DNA from 4 places in the Halobacillus sp. H74 genome. Region 3 is predicted to be linked to each of the others. Evidence: riboswitches for the same ligand, from Rfam matches in the RefSeq annotation. Region 3 holds a riboswitch; each other region holds the start of a gene.

Region 1 (5,572 bases), on a different contig from region 3:
CAGCTGTATTCGGAAGTAATGAGTACTTTTCTAGATCAAGTGCTTCCAGCAAGTTAGGCTCATCAGCATCAAAAATGTTCATCCTTCTTACTGTGAAGGTCAATATCTCAGTCTCTGAAGCTTCCACTGCTTCTTTCTGCATTTTGAAACTAGGGTATTTGCCAGTCCCTAACATCAATCGTGAATGGAAATGTTTAGCACCTATTTTTAACATGATTATCCTCCTCCTACAAAATGAACAATTTCAACAGCGTCTCCATTGGAGAGCTTTGTGGTTTCATAAACATTTTTACTGATGATTTCCCGATTAACTTCCACAACCGAAAACACTTTCTTCACTTTATATACATCGAGCAAATCAGCCACTGTCGTTTCCTGTTCTGATAACTGCAGGTCTTTCCCATTAACGCGAATATTCATAACGGCTGCCTCCTTCTCTTTGAAAGCGTTCCGGTGAGAACATTTCCTTAAGCACATTAGGAACTGTCTTTCCTGAAATCATGTCTTTGATGATTTGGCCGGTGGCAGGAGCTAGCAAGATTCCATTACGATAATGACCGGTGGCAAAATACAGCCCCTCCATTTCAGGATGCTCACCGATGATCGGCCTGCCATCGACAGAACCTGGCCTAATCCCTGACCAACATCCATGGAATGCTTCCTCTTGTAAATCAGGGAAAATGGAGAATACATCATTCATCAATTTTGATAACCCCCCAGCTGTTGTGGTCGTGCTTCGGTCCTCAGGAATGGTAGTCGCCCCGATCACAAGGCGTCCATCCAGCTTTGGCACGAGGTAAAAATTGCGGAAGAATAAGGTTTCATTTACAAAGTGCCTGTTAGGTTTGATGGAAAAACATTCGCCTTTTGTCGGAACCATAGGGTTTGAAAGACTAGTTCCAGTAAACCAACGACCGCTTTCAGCCCCTGAAGCCACTACAATCTTTTCAGCAGTGAGTGAACCATTTTCAAGGTGGACTTTAAAAGACCCTTTTGATTTTTCTATCCTTACTACCTCATTATTCTCAAGCAGATCTCCACCATGAGCTAACGCCCCTCGCTTAAAGGCTTCACAAGCTTGTGTGGGTTCAACATGTCCATCCTCTTTCATGAATAATGCTCCAGATGCTTTTTTTGTAACGGCAGGTATCCGCTCTCTTAGCTGGTGACCCGAAAGATACATTAAGTCAGGAAACAGGTCCCTTTTTGCGAGCAAATCATCGTGATGTCGTGGATCTATAGCAATTTCCAGCATCCCGAATTGTGAAAAGCTGATATCTATTCCTGTTTGTGCGTATAAGTCCGTACTTAATTTTTTATACAGATTTCTGCTATTCTCACAAAACTGGTGAAAAGCACCTGCTTCTTTATTTTCTGTATGCACCCCGAGCATGCCGGCAGCTGCCTTTGTCGCTCTATTGCCACTTGTATTCTTTTCCACCACTAACGAAGAATGGCCACTTTCACTCAAATAATAGGAAACCGAATGACCTATGATTCCCCCACCGATAACCAACGTATCTATGTGCTTATCCATCATAAAGCCCCTTCCTTTTGTAACGATCCGCCGCTTCCAGAGGATCTTCAGCACTGAATATCCCAGACATGACCGCGATCCCTTCCACCCCTATCGCAGTCAATTCTTTCACTTTTCCAGGATCAATTCCCCCGATTGTCACCACTGGAATACTGAGCACCCCAGTAAGGTTGGCGACGTTTCCGATTCCTCTAGGAGCCCTTCCTTTTTTACTGCTTGTGGAATAAACGTGGCCATACATGACATAATCCGCTCCTTCCTCTTCTGCTTGTATAGCTGCATCTATGGTATGTACAGATACACCTATAGTGAGATGCGGATAGATTTTCCTTACCTTGTTGACTGCTGCCCCATTTTCCGGAAGATGAAGATGATCAATCCCCGCCAAACCCGCAACATCCATATGTTTATGAACACAAAGCTTCTGTTTAGGAACTCCACTTTCCAGCAAGTTCCTTACAAAAGAAAGATACCCAGAAACCGTCTTTTGTTTTTCCCTCAGAATGATGAGGTCAACAACCTCTGCCAAATCAAGAATGGTTCTTACCAAATCTGTTTCTTCCATTTCTCCATTAGTAACGGCAACTAATTTCACAACCTCACCTCCTCAACAGGAATATAAAAGCCATCTCCCACACTCGCAGAGCTAAACAAAATTTTTAACCAAAAAAATGCCACCTTCCCGGAGGAAAGTGGCATGACCTATTTTATTACCAACATGAAAATGCATCCATTTCACGTGTGAAAATACAAAGGCTTTGTCACTTTCCTCCGCTGGTTTTAATGCCAGTTCAGGTTCAAAGAGTCTCGAAGTTCCACTTCAATCTCAGCCTTTAAGTAAAGGCACCCCTAGTGAGTAATTCATTAAATTTTATTGTTGTCACTTTAACCTTACAATATTTTGAAAGTTCCGTCTACCGTAAGTAAGTATCTTTTCGGTCAATTCTACTTCATTCATCTAATAAAGCCAACCGAAAAACTTAAAATCATATTACTGAACTTATCATCGATTACAGGAAATCTGATTGTGATTCTCATCAAAAATGCCCGCTTCAAAAAAGTGACCATTGAAAAAACCTTTTCAATCTGGAGGAGCTGTTAAAGTTTATTGTTGCTTCTCACGAATCGATTGTCGATGGAGGCTTGCTGCGAGCATCACCCACCGAACGCTCATGGACGTGTAAGAGCCCGTATGTCTCATCGAAATAAAAAAGCCGAGTTGAACGATAAAATCGTCCTACTCGGCTTTTTCTTTGATGCATAACTCAGAAAGTTGCAGTTCTCAGTAGACTATCAAAATAGGCGGTTTAGCATTTAGATCCTTTATTCAACGTTGCATTGGTTAAAGCTCAGGATTACTGCTGTTTAGATTGTTTGCGGAGGAAGACACCTGCCGCTGCGATTGCTGCAAGAATGGATGCATACAACCAGATGTTGCTATCTGACGCTGTGCCGCCCATGCCTGTATCCGGCATTTCCTCTGGCATTTCTTCACCCATGAACTTATCAGGGTATGCACCTACAATCCCAGTGGAAAGAGCTTTAGATGCACCGAACATATGAGCATAAGAATCTCTTAGAGTCATGTAGGTTTTCTCATAGTCTTCAGCTGCATATTGATCAAACGTATTGAACAAGTAATCGGCATGTTGCTGCAGACTTGGAGCCAGTTTATCTGCACTTATCTCGCCTTTAGTACCTTGCTCAAGGAACTTAGCGAATGTTTCACGATAATCTTCCAACGCTTTCATGGCTTCTTCTTTCTTCACTTCATCATCATTTCCTGTCGCTTTTACATAAGAAACGAAGTCATCGATGTGCTGTGTCCATATGTCATTGAACTGGGAACCAGCTTCTTCACCAAAGATGGACGTAATCGCTTTCGTCAAGTCTTCTGTATTATTTGAAAGAGCTTTAGCGGATGCTTCAAAATCTTCTGATCCATCAAGACCATTTTGCATCGCCATCGTAGCTAGTCCAACATGTTCACTCAAAAGGTGGTTCAGGTTAGAACGAAGGTCGGCAGCTGGAGTGACAGTTTTCGTATTGTTGAATTTATCCGGGAATTGATTAACGATGGCACTAGACATCCCTTTACTTACGCCATACATATGCTCAATGGCTTTACGCTCTTTCATATACGCTTCTTCATAATCACCTGCTACATATGCATCAAAAGCACCGATCAACTGGTTGACGTGCATTTGCAAGCCTTCAGCAAGACCATCTGCTTTTAAGCGGTTTCCGGTCGCTTCTGAAATAAATTCAGAGAAGTCCTCACGATACTGGTTCAATTCATCCAATGCCATTTGTTTTGCTTCTTCATCTTCATTTCCTGTCGCTTTCACATAATCGACGAAGTAACCAATGTGAGAAGACCACATCTCATTGAACTTCTCACCAGCCTCTTTGCCATATACAGATTCAATAGCAGCTGTGAGGTCATCAGTGTTGGATGATAAAGCAGCAGCAGATTGTTCAAAATCCGATGCACCCTCTGCTCCTTTTCTCATTGTTTCAACAGCCAGGTATGCATGCTCACTGAACAAGTTGTCCAGCTGGGATCGCAACTCTACTGCTTCCGTTTGAGTTTGTGGAATCTTATGTTCTTCAGCGTTCACGATATCCAAAGACGTAGGGAGTAACAGACTTGCACTCATTGGTACGACTAATAGAGCTTTTTTGAAATTCATGATTCATTCATCTCTCCTTCGTTTTTGTTTTTTCACATAGCTATCGGACAGGTATCATTTATGGATCACTTTTTTATGAAAAAAATTAACTTTTCTCTCGTTTGCTGTCTTTTTTCCTGTGTTGACAGGGTTTATGGAAATAAATGATAACCCTCGGAATTTTTCAGCAGATCAGAGGGAGAGAAAAAGTACGGAGATGTTTTATCAATAGCACAAAAAAACCAACCTGATGGAGGCTGGTTTTGGATAAATATATGATGTTTGAATTAATAAGCGTAAAAAGGATTTTATCGGCGTAACTGCAAAAAGGTTCAGCCTAAATAGGTTCTCGGGTCCCTTATGTTTTTCCTTGAGTGGGGCAATTTAATAGTGGGGTGCTCAAGTTGTGCAACTGTTTCTCTTGTACTCAAACAGGTACAATGATGATGACAAACAATACAAAAAGGGGAGGATCATATGAAAGCTGTACAAGTAACAGGTTACGGTGATGTAGACAAATTAGAGCTCGTGAAAAAAAAGGTGCCGGAACCGAAAAGTGGCGAAGTACTCATTAAAGTGAAGGCTTGCGGGATCAATAATACTGAAATTTGGATGCGAGAAGGTGCTTATGGATCAGGTGGTAAGTCAGGCTGGCGGCCGGAAGGTGTACAATTCCCTCGCATACCAGGATCAGACATCACTGGTTGTATTGAGAAAACAGGAAGTGAAGTGGATGAAAGCTTAATAGGAAAAGATGTCGTCCTATTTCCATTCACATCAAGCGGCAAAGAAGGACTTGAGCATATCTCAGAGGATATGTCCTTTATCGGTTCTGAATACGATGGAGGATATGCCGAATACGTAACTTGGCCTGCTGACCTATGCTATGAGATGCCTCTATCCGATCCTATTGAAAGTGCCGTCTTCTCTGTAAGCGGAATGACTGCCTGGCATATGGTGGAACAAATCCAAGCAAAGCCAGAGGAAACAATCATGGTGACCGGTGCCAATGGCGGTGTAGGTTCGCTGAACGTCCAAATTGTTGCCAACGTATTCGGGGCTAAGGTCATCGCGATTGTCGGAGATTTGAAGCTTGAGGAAAAAATGAAGGAATTAGGAGCCACCCACGTGTTATCGTATAAGTCTGATAACCTAGCTGAACAGATCATAGAAGTAAACGGCGGACCGGTCGATTCTGTCTTGGATGTAGTAGGCGATGCCTTATTCAGCACTTCCTTGCAAGTACTCAAAAAGGGAGGAAAATTTTGCACTTCTGGTTCAGCAGGTGGGCAAAAAACTGAGCTTGATTTTCGAACCCTCTACTTGAAACACATCACTCTGTACGGTTCTGTTCTAGGGACAA
Region 2 (5,572 bases), on a different contig from region 3:
TGGCAAAAAGGGGAAGCGATCGTTTCCCTGAAATCTATCGGTACACTGTAAGGATGGGACGAACGCAAGTTATAATGTAATGTTTGTTTTCCTTTTTTGAAAATCCACATCTTTATAATACGTGTTTTTGACAAGAACATTCGGACCGAGGCACTGAACGGCAGGACAATGACAGTTGAGGTTCTTAGCCGTATCTGTTTGCATCCATTGCTGATAAGCATCTTCAAGTTTCGTGTTCTGGATGTTACCGAGTCCGGGCTCATCACCGAAATCGGTCACGATGATATCACCACTGAAAATGTTGACGTTGAGACGGGAGCGGCCATCCGGGTCATTACGTACCGTAACATTCTTTTCCTTGTACAGTCGTTTTAACATGTTCAAATCTTCCTCTGATGCGCTGCAAGGATAATAAGGTAAGGTTCCGAACAGCATCCAAGTGTCTTCATCACGGTGATCGAGAAGGCGGTTGATTCCTTCACGCATTTCTTCCAGACTCAATGTTTCCAAACTGCTGGCGAAATCGACAGGGTACATCGGATGAATTTCGTGTCTGGCACACTTCATTTCTTTGACATGATCATGGATAGATTCCAGATACGGGAAGGTCCGTTTGTTCAGCATCGTTTCCGCTGATACCATCACACCTTCTTCTGAAAGCCGCTGTGAATTTTCCACCATCCGATCGAAATATTTCTGCCGGTTTTCTTCGGAAGGCTTCCGTTCCATACGAGCGAAACCTGTATGAATGAATTCTTCAATCGTTCCCCAGTTATGTGAGATATGTAAAACATCAAGGTATGGAATGATCGGAATATATCGTTTGTAAGGGAGTGTCAAATTGGAGTTGATTTGTGTGCGCACTCCTCGTTCATGGGCATATTTCAACAATGGGAGAACATAGTTGTCGACAGACTTTTTCGACATCATCGGTTCACCGCCTGTAATACTCAATGTTCTCAGGTGAGGGATTTCATCGAGACGTTCACGGATCAGGTCCATTGACAATGCTTCCGGATCTTTCGCCTGCAGTGTATAGCCGACGGCGCAGTGTTCACAGCGCATGTTGCACAAGGTGGTGGTTGTAAATTCAATATTGGATAACTTCATTTCACCATGTTCCTGGACATCCATGTACGCTTCCCATGGATCATAGGAAGGAGTAAGCTCTTGAAGCTTCATGTCAGTACTCATAGGCTATGAAACTTCCTTTCTTTTAAAATTCGGTTGTAGACAAACCTTTCTCATTTTAACATTATTCAACCGAATACTATACCATTCCTTGCTTAAAACCTAAGTTAATATTCTTATGAATAAGTAAGCGATAACTGGTGTGGAGAGAGGGGGGATGTTGGTGATGGCCAATTTCAATAAAAAGGAGATTTGGTGTGTGATAGCGAACAATAGGGGGTAAAGCAAGGAATAAAGGAGAGTAGTTGAATGAGCCAAACCGTTTTGATCACCGGATCTTCCAGTGGGTTCGGTTACCATACCGCTATTAAATGTGCAGAAAAAGGATTTAAGGTCATCGCGACGATGAGGAATATGGAGAAAGCCTCTGTATTTGAAGATGAGACCCTGGCCCCGGAAATCAGAAGTCTGATTGAAGTCTGGGCATTAGATGTAACGGATATAGATTCTATAAAGCGATTCGAACAACAACTGGAGAGCCTGGATAGGCTGGACGTACTCGTGAACAATGCGGGCTTTGCGATTGGTGGTTTCCTCGAACAAGTACCGCTGGAAGCTTACCGACGCCAATTTGAAACGAATGTATTCGGGGTGATCGGTGTCACCAAAGCTGTGCTCCCTTTGATGAGGAGACAAGGACGGGGGAAAATCTTTAACGTAAGCAGTGTCAGTGGACTGATCGGCTTCCCCGGCCTATCCGCCTATGTATCATCTAAACATGCACTCGAAGGACTATCAGAAAGTCTACGCTTTGAAGTCCGGCCTTTTGGTATTGATGTAGCATTGATTGAACCAGGTTCTTATCAGACGAACATCTGGTCCTCTGGCATGGAATTGCCTGAGACTGTCCATGATCCTGATTCGCCATATTCAGACTACACGAAAGGTCTATGGAGTGCTTTGAATGAAGAGTCCCATGAAAAGCCGGGTAAGGTAGCTGATTTTATGGCAGACCTTATGCAAAAGGAGCAGCTGTCTAAACTCCGTTATCCGATTGGAGCCGGGGTAAGGATGAATGTGTTTATGAAACGAATCCTTCCGTGGCGGTGGTTGGAGAGAACAGTGTTGAAAAAAATACTTGGAACCGAAAAAGCGGAAGGAGAGAAGAGATATGGAACAAAGCATCGTAATGAATGGAGCGGAAGACATACGGTTTGAAGGGAATGAGGTGGGCATTCTGCTCTGCCACGGGTTTACAGGCACGACTCAGAGTATGAGGTCTTTAGCGGAAGCTTATGCGAGAGAAGGCTACACCGTCCATTGTCCTCGTTTGAAAGGTCATGGGACGACCCCTGAGGATATGGAATCTACTTCTTATAAGGAGTGGATCCGCTCTGTGGATGAAGCATACCAGTGGCTGACTGAGAGGTGTTCCACTGTTTTCGTTGCCGGATTATCGATGGGTGGTGCGCTTGCCTTGTATATAGCAAGTCAGTATGAAGCAGTCAAAGGGGTCATTCCCATTAACGCCGCCATCCAAATCCCGGCCTTTGAAAGCAGTATTTCATCGGAAGAGCGGTTTTTGGATGCCATCGGATCGGATATTAAAGACCAGGGGAGTCATGAACTTGCCTATGATCGCACCCCGGTTAAATCGATTCAAGAGCTTGTTCATCTGATGGACCAAGTAAAAGAGCGACTGGATGCTATTCATTGTCCCATCATGATTTTCGTTTCAGATGAAGACCATGTCGTACCACCGAATAATTCAGAAGTGGTTTTTGATTCCGTCTTTTCGGAGCATAAAGAAATCATTCACTTAGAAAACAGTTACCATGTTGCGACACTGGATTACGACCAGGATTTAATCATAGAAAGAAGCCTTGAATTTTTCCAGATGTACACGAATACTAAAGGCTGAGATAAGAGTATTTCCGGGGCAATAAGATAATCTTTGTAATTAATCCGAAAGTCTATTATAATAGTAGACAAATCAAGAAAAGTAACGGTATAAAGCCTTCAAGGGGAGCCTTCTGGCTGAGAGTGAACTCTTCGTTCTTACCCTTCGAACCTGTCAGTTAATACTGACGCAGGGATGGCGGCTTTTTTGATGGTGCAATGCATTTGGGACTCCTCCATCAGGAAGCTTCCCTATTTGGCATTGCTTTTTTTGTGTCTTTCTACAGGAGGTAGGTCAGATGAGGAATCGTCGTGTTTTATTTTTAGTAGAAATCGCTATTTTTTCAGCATTAGCGTTGTTGTTGGATATTTTACCTTTTCTATCTTTCAAGTTATGGGCGCAAGGGGGATCCATATCCCTTGCAATGGTGCCTGTGTTCATCATGGCATTCAGGTGGGGAATCAAAGGTGGCATGGCCACAGGCGTCTTATTAGGAATCTATCAAATCTTAACAGGAGCCTATATCATTACGCCGGTACAGACGATTTTAGATTATATCATCGCCTTTGCTGTCATCGGGGTAGCGGGATTTGTTGCCAAACCATTGTGGAAAGCGATTAAAGCCAAAGAGTCGAAAGCATTGGTTGGCTGGATCGTATTTGGCTGCTTCGTAGGGAGTTTGCTACGCTTTATCGGTCACTTTACTGCCGGGATTGTTTTTTACGGGGAATTTGCTCCGGAAGGACAACCGGTGTGGCTCTACTCACTCGTCTATAACGGGGGATATATGTTGCCTGCTTTTATTTTAAGTAGTATTGTGGTCAGTCTGTTATTTGTGCAGCGACCTAAATTATTGATGCATTAAGCCGTTGAGGCAGGATAAAAGAATTTTTCCACTAGGAAACCCGAACGAAAAATCGTTCGGGTTTTCTTTATGAAGAAATAAATGCATACGCCGCTCCGGCAACATACTTCACTTCTTTTTATGTTAGAAATTTCAGGTCATAAATGAGAGGAAGCCAACACTGAAATTCGACAAATTTTGTTTGAGAGGTTTGAAATGAAGGGGGATGGTGAAAATAACTAAGCGCTCTAAAAAGTGGAGGGGATTGTTGTGCAGCGTTTGAAAAGATTTTATAAAAGCAAGTGGTTTTGGATTGTACTTATCTTTCTAATTATTATCAGTTTGACGATTGCGTATCATACATCGTGGAAATCACTCCCGGAAGGGGTTTCCTATGAGGGGGAAGAACACTCCATGGACAGTGTGGAGTTTTTCCGGGATTTGACCTATGAGAATGACGAAGGGGAAACCGTTCATGAGTTGGAAATTTTTGAAGAAATCAACCGGACGATCTCTGAAGCTGAGGATTTTATCGTTGCGGACATGTTTTTGTTCAATGGATATACCAGTGGAAAACATGACTTTCCTAAGATCTCAAAGAATCTCGTAGACGCGATCCTCAAGAGGAAAGAAGAAGTGCCAGATTTAAAAGTGGTATTTATTACAGATAAGATCAATACGGTTTATGGATCTTATGAATCAGAAACGATCCGCCGTCTGGAAGATGGTGGCGTGGATGTTGTATTAACGAACCTGGATCAGCTGCGTGATTCCAACCCTGTTTATTCCAGCGTTTGGCGCGTGTTTTTTTCCTGGATGGGGACAGGGGATGATGGGTGGATCAAAAATCCATTTTCCAAAGAAGCTCCTGAGGTAACATTGAGGTCCTATATGAAATTGTTGAATATCAAAGCGAACCATAGAAAATTATTAGTTACTGAGAATTCGGCCATCGTTTCAACAGCTAACCCACATGATGCCAGTGGTTTTCACGAAAATGTAGCATTTAAGATGGATGGTCCGATCATTAAAGATATATTAGAAGCGGAAGAAGCGGTAGTGAATTATTCAGGTGAGGCAGATTTCCCTGACTATGAAGGTCGTAGCTGGGAGGAACAGGAAGGTCCGCTTACCACCCGCTTCGTGACTGAGGGCAAAATATATAATGCTATTTTAGACGAATTAGCGAATGCTGGCGAAGGCGATCAAGTCTGGTTAGGAATGTATTACCTGGCAGACCGGAAAATTATCGATGAAATGGATAAAGCCGCGGACCGGGGAGCTGTGGTGAATATCGTTATGGATCCGAATACAACCGCATTCGGTCACGAGAAAACCGGAATTCCTAATTTACCTGTTGCGGCAGAGTTGAAGAATTTAGGTAATGATAACATCAATCTTCGTTGGTATGACGTGAATATGGAACAGTATCATACGAAAATGCTGTATATCGACAAAGAAGAGGAAGATGTCATCATTGCAGGGTCAGCCAATTATACAAGGAGGAATTTATCCAACTTGAACTTGGAAGCAGATGTAGTGATCAAAGGACCTGGAGACGAAGAAGTATTCCAGGAAGTCGACGATTACTTCCACAGGATTTGGGAAAACGAAGACGGTCATTATACTGCTGATTATAAAAAATATCAGGATAAATTGACGGGAATTCGTTATGCGACGTATTATTTGCAGAAATG
Region 3 (5,572 bases):
ACTAGAAAATATATGAATAAAGGCGTACTTGTCTCGGAAGCACAAATAAGAGAAGGATTATTATTTTTACTAGAACATCATAAAATGGTTGTAGAAGGAGCAGCGGCTACAGGGGTTGGTCTTTTACTCAGTGAAGACTATCAACCTGAGAGTCATGTAGTACTTGTTGTCAGTGGTAATAACATCGATCATGAAACAATGACTGGACTTATTACAAGGGTTTAAACAGGGGGAGGGGCTTCTATGGAAGTGACGGTCGATGATGTTTTAGGTCTTCCCGTCTTTAAACAGGCGAAGGTGCAGACGCCATGTCTTAACAGGCAGGTCGAATGGATTTCTGTGATCGAAACACCTGTAGAAAATTTTGTGCGGAACAATGAATTTGTTTTGAGTACGGGTGTAGGGTGTGCGGGCGATATTCTGGCATTAGAAGAGTATGTCATGGATGTTATAAAGGCTGATGCTTCGGCATTGGCTTTTGCTACAGGGCGATATATTTATAAGATTCCAGACAGGATTATCCAACTGGCTGAAGAGCATTCCCTTGCCCTGATCGAGATCCCCTGGGAAGTCAGGTTCGGAGATATAGTGCAGGAAGTCCTCCACCTCATCAGCAGGGAGAGACAGACAGAACAACAAAAGGCGGAAGAAATACGGCAGGAATTGATTAACTGCGTTTTGAATGGCAAGGGACTTCAGGAGATCACCACCATTTTGTACACGAACACGAATATTCCTACAGCGATAAGTGATCATAATAAGCAAATAAGGGCGAACCAGCACTTTGATCGCTATTTCATCGATGTATTGAACGGCCGCGAAGAAGAGCAAAGTGTATTGGTGACAACGGACGTCGCCAGTGACCACCCCCTTGTCCATTATATTGAGACCTATCGGATCGGTGAACACGATTGTCACCAGTTGACGATTTTATCGAATTATAAGAAACAAGGCTACCTTTTATTCAAACCTGAGGAGGGCCAAAAATTATCGTGGGTCGTTCTGAATATTCTTGAACACGCTTTGACCGCATGTGCTCTTTACTTCGTGAAAGAAAATGCGATTGAAATGACTGAAATCCGCCTGAAAGATAATTTTCTTCTTGAACTGGCCAAGAAAGATGTCCAGATGGATAAAGCACTCTTATCAAAGGCTCAATTGTTAGGATATGATTTAGAAAAACCTTATATATGCCTGGTCGGTCACATCCGTTTCGTGCAGCCTGTAGACGACCATATCGGCTCTCCCACTCACTCGGTTCAATCCTCTTCGATGCATAGCCGGAATTACTATATCCAAAAAGAAGTGACCCACGCGGGTGATGTTTTAGAAAGGCTGACGATGACAACATTTGAGGAAGGCGAGGTCATTGTTTATTTAGAAGCGGACCAGCCAAATTTTGAAGAAACCACCAATCAGTTTCTCGACCTTATTGAACGAAGGCTTCACGAGTTGTTAGCAGGAATTACCATCAATTGGGGGATTAGTTGTCACAAAGGGGGATACCGCACGTTTCATCAGAGCTATGAAGAAGCGGTGACGGCTTTGAAGATTGGAAGACAGCAGCATGAAGAAGGGGAGCGGACATTTTTCAGTGACACCAGGATGAATAGACTTCTCATGGCTCTCTCCCATGAAAAGGAAATCGGGAATATTGTGCATGACACATTAAAACAACTGATTGATTATGATCAAAAAAGGCAAACCGAATTGATCCACACCTTTATGATCTACAATAAATACAACAGCAATGTGAGCCAGACGGCGAGGGCGCTGAATTTGCATAGACAGTCGCTGCTTCATCGTCTCCGTAACATTGAGCATTTGACGGGTTTATCCCTGTTGGATGCAGATGACCTCTTTTTGCTGGAATTAAGTGTAAGGTTATGGCTATTGAAAAAGGTGGAGACATAGAGCGCTTCTAAAAAAGGAGGCGCTCTATTTTTTGTCCTCGACGATTTCCTTCAGTTTATCATCATTTTCCCCGCGTCTATGGAGTTTGACCGTCCATTTATCAGAATCTACATCGAATGCCAGCATTTCAACTACAAGGATATCCTCGGTGGATCGGATTTCAGACAAGGCTGTTGATAGGGCTTCTGATGCTTTGAGATCGGCTCCTTCCACCTCACTCATTTCGAGCTCTTGAACTTTCTCGGCTTTCGCCTGTTCAGGAAAAGACTCTAAAATTTCTCCGTCTATCCAAACTTCCACTTGTTTTCCTACCCATGGGTCACTGGAAACTCCAGAGACCCACATCGCCCGTCCTTCCTGAGTGGTCTCTTCATTCATTGAGGTGACAACTAAAATTCTGTCCTCCTCTTGTTCCATGACAAATCCACTCATGTCCGGGGCAGGTGCTTCTTTTTCATCTGCTGGGTCATATTCTTGAGAACTGGATTCTTGAGTTCCACAGCTGGCAACGAGAAAGGAGAAACTGACCAGCAAACCAATCATCCACCAATTTTTCATGAAGATCGCTCCTTTACTTTGTTATTACATGGACGTTTCTTTCATAAAAAAGTTTCACATGACAGATAAATCCGAATTTGTTATGATGAATACCAACCAAGCGAATAATTCTATTAAACTACTAGGGGAGCCTGAATTGGCTGAGAGGAAAGCGAAAAAGCTTTCTGACTCTTACGAACCTGATCTGGTTAATACCAGCGGAGGGAAGTAGTCAGACGATTTATATATCGACTGTCTTCATTCCAAGTCAGGTCCTTCTAGGGATCTGGCTTTTTTGTTTCTCCTCATAAGAAAGGAGGTATACATGCAGCATACACGCCTACTTACTACAATGGCCGTGTTCATAGCCATAGGCACGCTTGGTGCTCAATTCCTATGGTTTCCTGCCGGTGTGGCTAAAGCATATCCTGTCCAGCACGCTGTTAACGTGATGGCTGCGGTGACACTGGGACCTCTCCCTGCTGTCGGCATCGCTTTTTGCATTGGTATTTTAAGGTTTTTGTTAGGTTTAGGTACGATACTGGCTTTTCCGGGCGGTATGGTAGGGGCCCTTTTTGCGGGTCTATTTTACAAAATGTACAGGAAAAAAGCTTCCGCTATTGTCGGAGAAGTGATAGGAACCGGTGTGATCGGTGCTTTTGTAGCTGTACCAATTGCTCAATTGGTGATGGGCAGCTCGGCGGGTGCCTTTGCTTTTTTACCGTCGTTTCTTGTCAGCAGTATCTCTGGGGCAATGATCGGTTGGTTTGTATTGTCTCGGATAGAAGTTGAAAAATATCTCTTACAACCATAATACACGGAAACTACTAGGGGCGCGAGTACTCGCTGAGAAAAGGATAGATTCCTTTGTCCCTCAACACCTGATCTGGGTCATGCCAGCGGAGGGAAGTAGTCCTCAGGATCCTCAAAACCTCCCTCCTGGTAGCTTCCGAATATATCAAGGAGGCTCACTATGTCATTTACTCAACAATTAAAAAATGAAAATCAAGATGTCCTGGAACAAATTTTTGCTCATTCTTTCGTGCAGGGAATAGGGAAAGGCGATGTTCCTCATGAGTCTATAGCTCATTATATCAAAGCAGACTATGAATATTTGAATGCTTTCATGCATGTATATGGCCTTGCGGTAGCCAAGTCTGCACAGAGAGAAGATATAGAACTTTTCAACGAGCAAATCGGTTTCATTCTTCATAGCGAAGTTCACCCCCATCACAATTTCTGTAATGTGATCGGCGTCGATTATGAGGCATTGCAGGGGTATGAACTTCCACCTACCGCAGATCATTACATCAAGCACATGCTCTATCATGCCCACACAGGGAGCCTTGGAGAAATATTAGCTGCTTTGCTTCCTTGTCCCTGGACGTACCTGGAAATTGGGAACGAATTGATCAGGCAGTATCAGCCAAATGATTCTCACCCCTTTTATACATGGATTAACTTCTATGCAGAAGAGGAAGTAGCAGGATTGACAGGTCAGTTATGTGCACGACTGGATAAGTATGCTGAGCAAGCTTCTGAAATGGAGAAACAGCAGATGAAAACAGCCTTCCGGAAAAGCTGTCAATTGGAATTGGCTTTTTGGGAGATGTCTTACACATGTGAACAATGGCCACTAGAGGAGGCGGTGTCACGATGAAACAGATCCCTTGTGCTTTAACCATTGCTGGAACAGACCCGAGCGGAGGTGCAGGTGTCCAAGCTGATTTGAAAACTTTTCAGGAGCTGAAGGTGTATGGGATGAGTGCGATCACCTCCATTGTTGCCCAAAATACCACGGGGGTGAGGGATGTGCACCATATTCCTGTAGAAATGCTTCGGCAGCAATTGCAATCCGTTTCCGAAGATATGCCGATTCATGCTCTGAAAACAGGAATGATTGCCCAAAAAAATATGATGGAAGCCTTCAAAGAGTGGCTAGAGAAGGTGGATGCATTCTATGTGATGGATCCTGTCATGGTCGCCCAAAGCGGGGATCCTTTAATTGAGTCGGAATCACGTGAGTATCTGAAAAAACAGCTCCTTCCTCTGACAACATTAGTGACCCCGAATATCCCGGAAGCAGAACATTTAACTGGAGAAACGATTGAAACGGAAGAAGATATGAAAATGGCTGCAAAACATATCGTGACGGATTTAGGCGCCGGGGCAGCACTTGTGAAAGGTGGTCATTTGAACGGAAAGGCGATTGATTATTTATTCGATGGGAGCCGCATCCAGTCATTTGAGACAGAACGGATCGATTCTGCAAATACACATGGGACGGGTTGTACGTACTCGGCTGCAATTACGGCTAATTTAAGTCGGGGTCATTCACTAGGGAGAGCAGTGGAAGAAGCTAAATATTATGTAACAGAAGCAATCCGCTATTCCTTCGATTTAGGGAAGGGAAATGGGCCGACCAATCATTTTGCTGTACGCGAGGAGGTATTCAACAAATGGTTGTAAACGTGATCGATCAGGTAAGAGAAGCGCGACCACTGATTCACAATATGACGAACACGGTCGTTATGAATTTCACAGCTAATGGTTTGTTAGCGTTCGGAGGAACACCGATCATGTCACATGCAATGGAAGATGCTCCAGATGTTGCTCGGCAATCCAGTGGATTATTACTCAATATCGGTACATTGACAGAAGATCAGGTCCAGGCGATGATCTCAGCTGGGAAAATAGCCAATGACCAGGGGATACCCGTCGTATTTGATCCAGTAGGTGCAGGTGCGACCCCTTACAGGTCAGAGGTGTGTAAACGCATTTTAAAGCACGTGCGTCCGACAGTCATTAAAGGAAATAGCGGAGAACTTGCTCACCTCGTAGGAATCGATGTAGAAACAAAAGGAGTCGATTCTGTCGGGGAAGCAGATGAAGAAACAATTGTCCGAAAGCTGGAAGAAAAATATCGAACCACAATCCTTTGCACTGGAGCAGTAGATGTTCTTTGTATAGAAGGTGAAATTTATAAAAATCATACGGGCCACCCTATATTGACCCAGGTGACAGGAGCTGGGTGTCTGTTAGGCTCTCTTCTGACGGCTGCTCTTACTGTCGAAGCTTCCAGTATGGAAAAGGGGCTGGCTGTTTTAGAGCATTACGGAAG
Region 4 (5,572 bases), on a different contig from region 3:
GAGTGCCAGCTTTTGTTTTTGCCCCCCAGAGAGTTGTGCGATCGTTTTTTCTTTATATTCAAACAAACCTACCCATGTTAAGACTTCCTCGACTTTTGCTCTCATAGCATTTAATGGCATAGATAAATTTTCTAATCCAAAAGCGACTTCATCTTCCACTGTGAGCATACAAAATTGTGTTTCAGGATCTTGGAAGACGACACCAATATGCTTGGAAATTTCACCTGGTTGATAATCGTTTGTTCTCTTTCCGTGTACCCATACTTCCCCACTCATCTCTCCATCAAGTTCTCTCGGGTATAGTCCATTCAAACAATGGGTGAAGGAACTTTTTCCAGAACCGCTTGGACCGAGGATCAGCATATCATCACCCTCCATTATGGAAAGCGAGACATCCTGCAGCACCGGTGTTACACAATCTTCATAAGAAAGAGTCAGGTTCTCTGTACGTAGGATTTGTTTAGTCATGCTGCTCGTTGCTTTCTGCGTTCTTTTCCTAAGGCAAAGCTTGAGAGTACTCCCGTTTTTGCCAGAGAGTCACTGAGTGCTTTTCCTAGGACGCCTGAAATTAGCGCACCACTGATGATGCGGACAATGAACATGGCCAGTACATAACCGGTACTTAATGCAGCGAAGCCTGAGAGGAAGTAACCCCATACGAAACTGAAGACGGCAGCCATCATACCGGCGAGCATCAAAGTGAATAAATCATAGCGTTTATAACGGGTCATTGCGAACGCCGATTCTGCTCCAAGACCCTGGATCATCCCAGTTACCATCAATATCGGTCCCACCGCATTACCAAGCAACACTTCGACAGTGGCAGCAATTGTTTCTGATAAAAAGGCAGCACCGGGTTTGCGGATAATATAGGCAGCGATGATGGATACAATGAACCAAATCCCGAAGATGAAATCATAGCCGATAGGTCCGAAAAAACCGACAAGAATTTTCCCCACAGGTAGAAACGCGAGGTAGACGACGGCGAATACAACAGAAAGTACGGACATGACGACAATCTCTTTAAGCTTCCAGCTATTCATCATTCAGTCTCCTTATGTGAAGGACTGTTGGCTGATACAGTGACCGTCATCACCGTATGCGAAGAACCGCTTGCTTCTGTTTCACGAAAGACATCTTCAAGCCCTGTGAAAATATCATGCGTATCCCCGTCCAGTCTTGTTGAATAATGAGCAGGGGAGACTTCAACCCCTTTTGATTTCATGGCTTCTATTTGTGCGTAAATGGTATCCATATAATCACCGCCGCCCATAGGATATAATGAAAATTTAGCCGCAATCGGCAGGCGGAGGCCCGTTACATTCGTTTCATTCAGACGTTCAGACGACTCATCCATATACACATCTCCGGATGTATCTCCAGGGCATCCGATCGAAAAAGTACCTTGAAACGCTACGTGGACACCAGTTTTCGCGATATGCAAAAGAATTGCTTTCGTTACATCAAAAACGTGTTCCATTCGCCCTCTCACAGTTGTAGTCACATCATCGGTATGCAGCCATACTTTTGATGTATCGACCTCTTTCAAACTATCCATAATGTACGTAACAAACTGATCGGACATCGGGTGCACCGAAAAGGAGCAGCCCACAATACGAGAATTTTCACATACTTGATTCATTTTTATTCCTCCTTTTTTTAAAGCACAAAAAAACTGCATCCCATGGGAATGCAGTCCAACTATCGAAAAAGGAAGAACCTTGAAGGTCTTCGGCGAGAGCCGACTGCACTTCCCCACGCTAGTATTATCTAGTTCGGGTGCCAAGGGTCGGAATTATTTCCTCTCAGCCGCGTTACGCAGCTCCCCTAGTGCTAATCAATGGTTATGCAGTTATCGTACTTTGATTTCATAGTAGCGGATGTCGCTGGATTTGTAAACGGTTTGTCTTCAAGAGTTTTATTTAGTCCCTTTCGCGGGTTCTGCTTGGGGGAAAAATCTCTGATCGTCGAAAAACTTGGGCGATGTATAGTTCTTCATTGAAATCCGCAAACAAATTTGTATGTTTCACCTGAGCACCTTGTCCACACTTAACACCTCCTGAAACATAGATTAGTAATAGTTTTATATGGAAGGAGGTGGTCATATGATAGGGCTGAAAACAGTATCGACTGGCGTATTAAGAAAAGAACCTGTCACTATATCCGCTGTCGTCAACCTTGTTAATACAGGGCTGAGTTGTGAACAAGTCGTCATTGAAGTATGGAATTGGAGTTCTTATTCAAATCCTGTACAATTGCCGGTATTAATCGGAAATAACCAGCCAGTTGACTTCCCATACTCTCTTCCCGCTGGTAACTTAGCTGTGATGTACACGAATCTTTCAGGAGTTTTATTCTACGAAGTACGTGTAACTTATGCGGAAGATACGAATATCGTTGTAAACAGTTTTGGCAGAAGTAATGCATTAGCTGCTCAAGAAGGGAACACAGTCTTGAATAATCAATTTGTGCAAATTGAGAGCGACTGCTCCTAGTAAATAAAGATAGGATGCTTCTTAAAATGGAGCATCTTTTTGATTTTGCGGATGTTTTAAAAAATTGGAGTAAAAAGTACCAGATTATTGAAACTATTTGTGGTTTTCCATCGTATTAATAATGAAAGCGATTGTACAAGACTTAGGAAAAAAGCCTGATACGGCACTGGATAAATGATTCTTTGTTTCAAAACCTAATCTCTATGGAAGGGGGACCGTTATGTATTTTCCTTCGAAAAAAGATTCCTGGTTAGCAATGATTCTATGGGGTGTTGTTCTAGTATGCCTGATAGATGGAATTTTCAACTTCCAATGGGGAGTTTACATGCTGCCGTCGCCACTTGATGGTTATTTTATGAAACTGGCAGTTCTGCTCATTATTAGCGGATCGTTATTGTGGGTCTGGTTCCGCACCGGGTACAAAATCGGGGAACAGTGGCTGATCGTCCATTTTGGTCCAATTAAGAAAAAGATTCCTTTAGAGGAAATAGGGAAAGTGTTTCCAAGCAAAGATCCATTCATTGCTCCCGCACTATCCGTAAACCGCTTGGAAATCCATTATGGCAATGGGCGTTATGTGAAAGTTTCTCCGAAAGATAAGGGGTTGTTCCTGAAACAATTAAGAGAAAAATTGACCCGCAAGGAGAGTCCTTATGATCATAGTTGAAAAGCTTATGAAAGCAGGAGGAAAGGAAATTCCTTATACTCACATCAAAAATGGTGGATCAAAAGTCTGCTTTATGCTGTCAGGAGGGTTCCTTTGATTTTTCTTCCGCTAATTCGGGTAACGAAAGAGTGGAGGTGTTCGTATGACAGAGGAAGTAGATGAACAGGAGCAAACAAAAGATGAATATGTAGACTTGAAGATGGGTAAACATGATGTATTTTTCAAAAAGAGTTATGAGATTCTCTACACCTTGAATGATTTCTTATTAGGGCTCTGGTTCCTGATCGGAAGTGTGTTTTTTTATTTTGAATCAACGAAAATGTGGGGAGTCACGCTATTTGTGCTGGGAAGTATTCAAATGCTGATCAGACCGACGATTCGTCTTGTCCATCGTTTTCATCTTCGTAAGATTTACTCCCAGGAGTATGAAAATAAACTATAACGAGATTGTGTTCTGGTAGAGATTGAACTTGGATTTTTCCAAAGCACTGCAAATTTGGCGATACAGGTGGATTTTTCAAATTTTTCCATTCGTGGTACGCTTTTCATAAAGCAACAAATAATAAAGGGTGAACCGTTTTGAGATTTTTCTTAGTTATCACTATGTTCATATTGCTCACTGGGTGCGGTGTTTCCAGCCAACCTGTCCAATCTATTGAAGGACCGGTCACCTCTGTGAAAATCGGCGGTATCGAAGTCGAGTGTTCGGCTGCAGTGAAAAGGAATGTCACAGGAGCTGCTGCTGCTACTGAAGAAGGTTATCCATGTCTTGTACTTATGCCTGAAGATATCCCGGTAAAAACGGCGGATGGTGACACTGTGAGCATGCAAGCCTTCCGTGAACAAGCAAAAGAAGAGGATATGCTTGATGTGAAGGTGGTTCTCGCCAATGAAAAAGATATTGGTGAAGATCCTGAAAGCAGGGAATTGACCGCTGCAGAAGTGGTCATTCTGGATTGAGAATTCTTTGCCTCAAAAGATTGAAACGGAAAATTCTGCTGGTCGGCTTTACTTGTGCGTGACGGCAAGTTTGATATTATATTTTGCAGAAGCGTCCCCTTGCTTTCCATCCCCGCTTTTTCATTCCAGGATACGAAGGTTGATGGATAGGTTTTGTTTCACCTTCTGATATATGCTCAACCACTGCATCAGAAATATGAAAAGGAGAGACGGTATGAAACGAGCGCTTTTCTTTTTTCTTATGATCCTTATATTCACAGCTTGTCACCCTGGGCAGGGGGAAGGTGGTCTCCTTTCTAAAAAACAAGTCCTCACCATCAATCCAGATGCTGACTACATAGAAATGAAAGATGGAGCGGTTTATACACATGGTGTCGATTGGATTGAAAAAAAGGACTATATCAAAGGGGAAAGAGTGGGGATCGTTGAAGAGGGAATGGCGAACCACCTGCCAGTAGGTGCTGAACTTTATACAACAAAAGAGCCCTCGGGCGTATTGATTGCTGAATACAGTGGCAACACCAAAAGGTATTTAGTCGCTATGGGCGAGTAGCATAAAAAGGAGAAAGTCATATGAAGCTTAAAGGCAGCCTGTTGGTATTGATCGGAGCTGCAAGTTTCGGGTTTACACCGATTTTTGTAAAAAAAGGTTTCGAATATGGATACACACTGGGGCAGTTGAATATTACACAAATGGTTATCGCCTTCGTTCTATTATGGGTGTTGTGCCTATTTAAGCGATTATCCATCAAGGACATGAATAGAAAAGATGCGCTTCAAGTAATGCTGACAGGAACATCCGTCGGTTTGACCGGCATTTTTTATTATGGAGCCATGCAGTACCTGCCAGCATCACTTGCTATCATATTATTGTTTCAATTTGTCTGGGTCGGGATGATTTATGAATGGATTTTCAGTAAAAGCAAGCCAACGAAAATCAATATGATTTCAATGGTAGTGACATTGACGGGTGTGTTCTTTGCCTCGGACGTTTTTCAGGGAGAAGTATTAGATTTGCCGGGAATGGGGATTTTACTAGGTTTCCTCTCAGCAATTACCTATGCTGGTTTCATCTTTTTCAGTGGAATCGTCGCCCCGAAAACTGACCCTGTGCTGCGCAGTTGGTTTATGGTTACGGGTTCTACCATTCTTATTCTGATCGTGTTCATGAAAGATATCCCGACAATCCAGGTGACCGACGGAAGGCTTTGGGTGGTAGGGGCCGGCATCGCTCTGGTCGGTGCGGTCATCCCCCCGTTGTTTTTTGCTGGAGGAGCCCCGCACATATCAGGGAGGCTGGCCAATGTGCTCGGTTCTGTGGAATTACCAGTCGCGATCATTTCCGCTATGGTGATTTTGTCCGAAACGGTCACACTTTTGCAATGGCTAGGTATTCTCCTGATTATTTGTGCGATATTGATTAATGAATTCGGCGGTAAATTGATGTATT

Evidence for each region. A riboswitch is a leader RNA that binds a small molecule or an ion and turns the genes downstream of it on or off. The one in region 3 is predicted to bind thiamine pyrophosphate.
Region 1: another riboswitch for thiamine pyrophosphate. It lies ahead of ACTWPX_RS16515 (thiamine phosphate synthase); the one in region 3 lies ahead of tenA (thiaminase II).
Region 2: another riboswitch for thiamine pyrophosphate. It lies ahead of thiT (energy-coupled thiamine transporter ThiT); the one in region 3 lies ahead of tenA (thiaminase II).
Region 4: another riboswitch for thiamine pyrophosphate. It lies ahead of ACTWPX_RS06160 (YkoF family thiamine/hydroxymethylpyrimidine-binding protein); the one in region 3 lies ahead of tenA (thiaminase II).

Annotation. Positions count from the first base shown of each region.
Region 1 covers NZ_JBQQCI010000007.1:161,006-166,577, forward strand. The annotation lists gene ACTWPX_RS16500 (thiazole synthase) at 1-214, opposite strand, end outside; gene thiS (sulfur carrier protein ThiS) at 217-420, opposite strand; gene thiO (glycine oxidase ThiO) at 404-1,537, opposite strand; gene ACTWPX_RS16515 (thiamine phosphate synthase) at 1,530-2,132, opposite strand; TPP riboswitch at 2,287-2,398, opposite strand; gene ACTWPX_RS16520 (copper amine oxidase) at 2,893-4,230, opposite strand; gene ACTWPX_RS16525 (zinc-binding dehydrogenase) at 4,687-5,572, shown strand, end outside.
Region 2 covers NZ_JBQQCI010000008.1:30,268-35,839, reverse strand. The annotation lists gene yfkAB (radical SAM/CxCxxxxC motif protein YfkAB) at 70-1,194, opposite strand; gene ACTWPX_RS16940 (SDR family oxidoreductase) at 1,441-2,349, shown strand; gene ACTWPX_RS16935 (alpha/beta hydrolase) at 2,303-3,052, shown strand; TPP riboswitch at 3,144-3,244, shown strand; gene thiT (energy-coupled thiamine transporter ThiT) at 3,330-3,896, shown strand; gene ACTWPX_RS16925 (phospholipase D family protein) at 4,146-5,572, shown strand, end outside.
Region 3 covers NZ_JBQQCI010000001.1:344,820-350,391, reverse strand. The annotation lists gene eutB (hydroxyectoine utilization dehydratase EutB) at 1-225, shown strand, start outside; gene ACTWPX_RS01680 (PucR family transcriptional regulator) at 244-1,914, shown strand; gene ACTWPX_RS01675 (DUF3221 domain-containing protein) at 1,939-2,472, opposite strand; TPP riboswitch at 2,586-2,695, shown strand; gene thiW (energy coupling factor transporter S component ThiW) at 2,777-3,265, shown strand; TPP riboswitch at 3,271-3,376, shown strand; gene tenA (thiaminase II) at 3,425-4,111, shown strand; gene thiD (bifunctional hydroxymethylpyrimidine kinase/phosphomethylpyrimidine kinase) at 4,108-4,920, shown strand; gene thiM (hydroxyethylthiazole kinase) at 4,911-5,572, shown strand, end outside.
Region 4 covers NZ_JBQQCI010000002.1:555,335-560,906, reverse strand. The annotation lists gene ACTWPX_RS06170 (ABC transporter ATP-binding protein) at 1-468, opposite strand, end outside; gene ACTWPX_RS06165 (ECF transporter S component) at 465-1,043, opposite strand; gene ACTWPX_RS06160 (YkoF family thiamine/hydroxymethylpyrimidine-binding protein) at 1,043-1,642, opposite strand; TPP riboswitch at 1,736-1,839, opposite strand; gene ACTWPX_RS06155 (hypothetical protein) at 2,106-2,495, shown strand; gene ACTWPX_RS06150 (PH domain-containing protein) at 2,716-3,162, shown strand; gene ACTWPX_RS06145 (YrhK family protein) at 3,305-3,604, shown strand; gene ACTWPX_RS06140 (hypothetical protein) at 3,742-4,122, shown strand; gene ACTWPX_RS06135 (hypothetical protein) at 4,337-4,675, shown strand; gene ACTWPX_RS06130 (EamA family transporter) at 4,696-5,572, shown strand, end outside.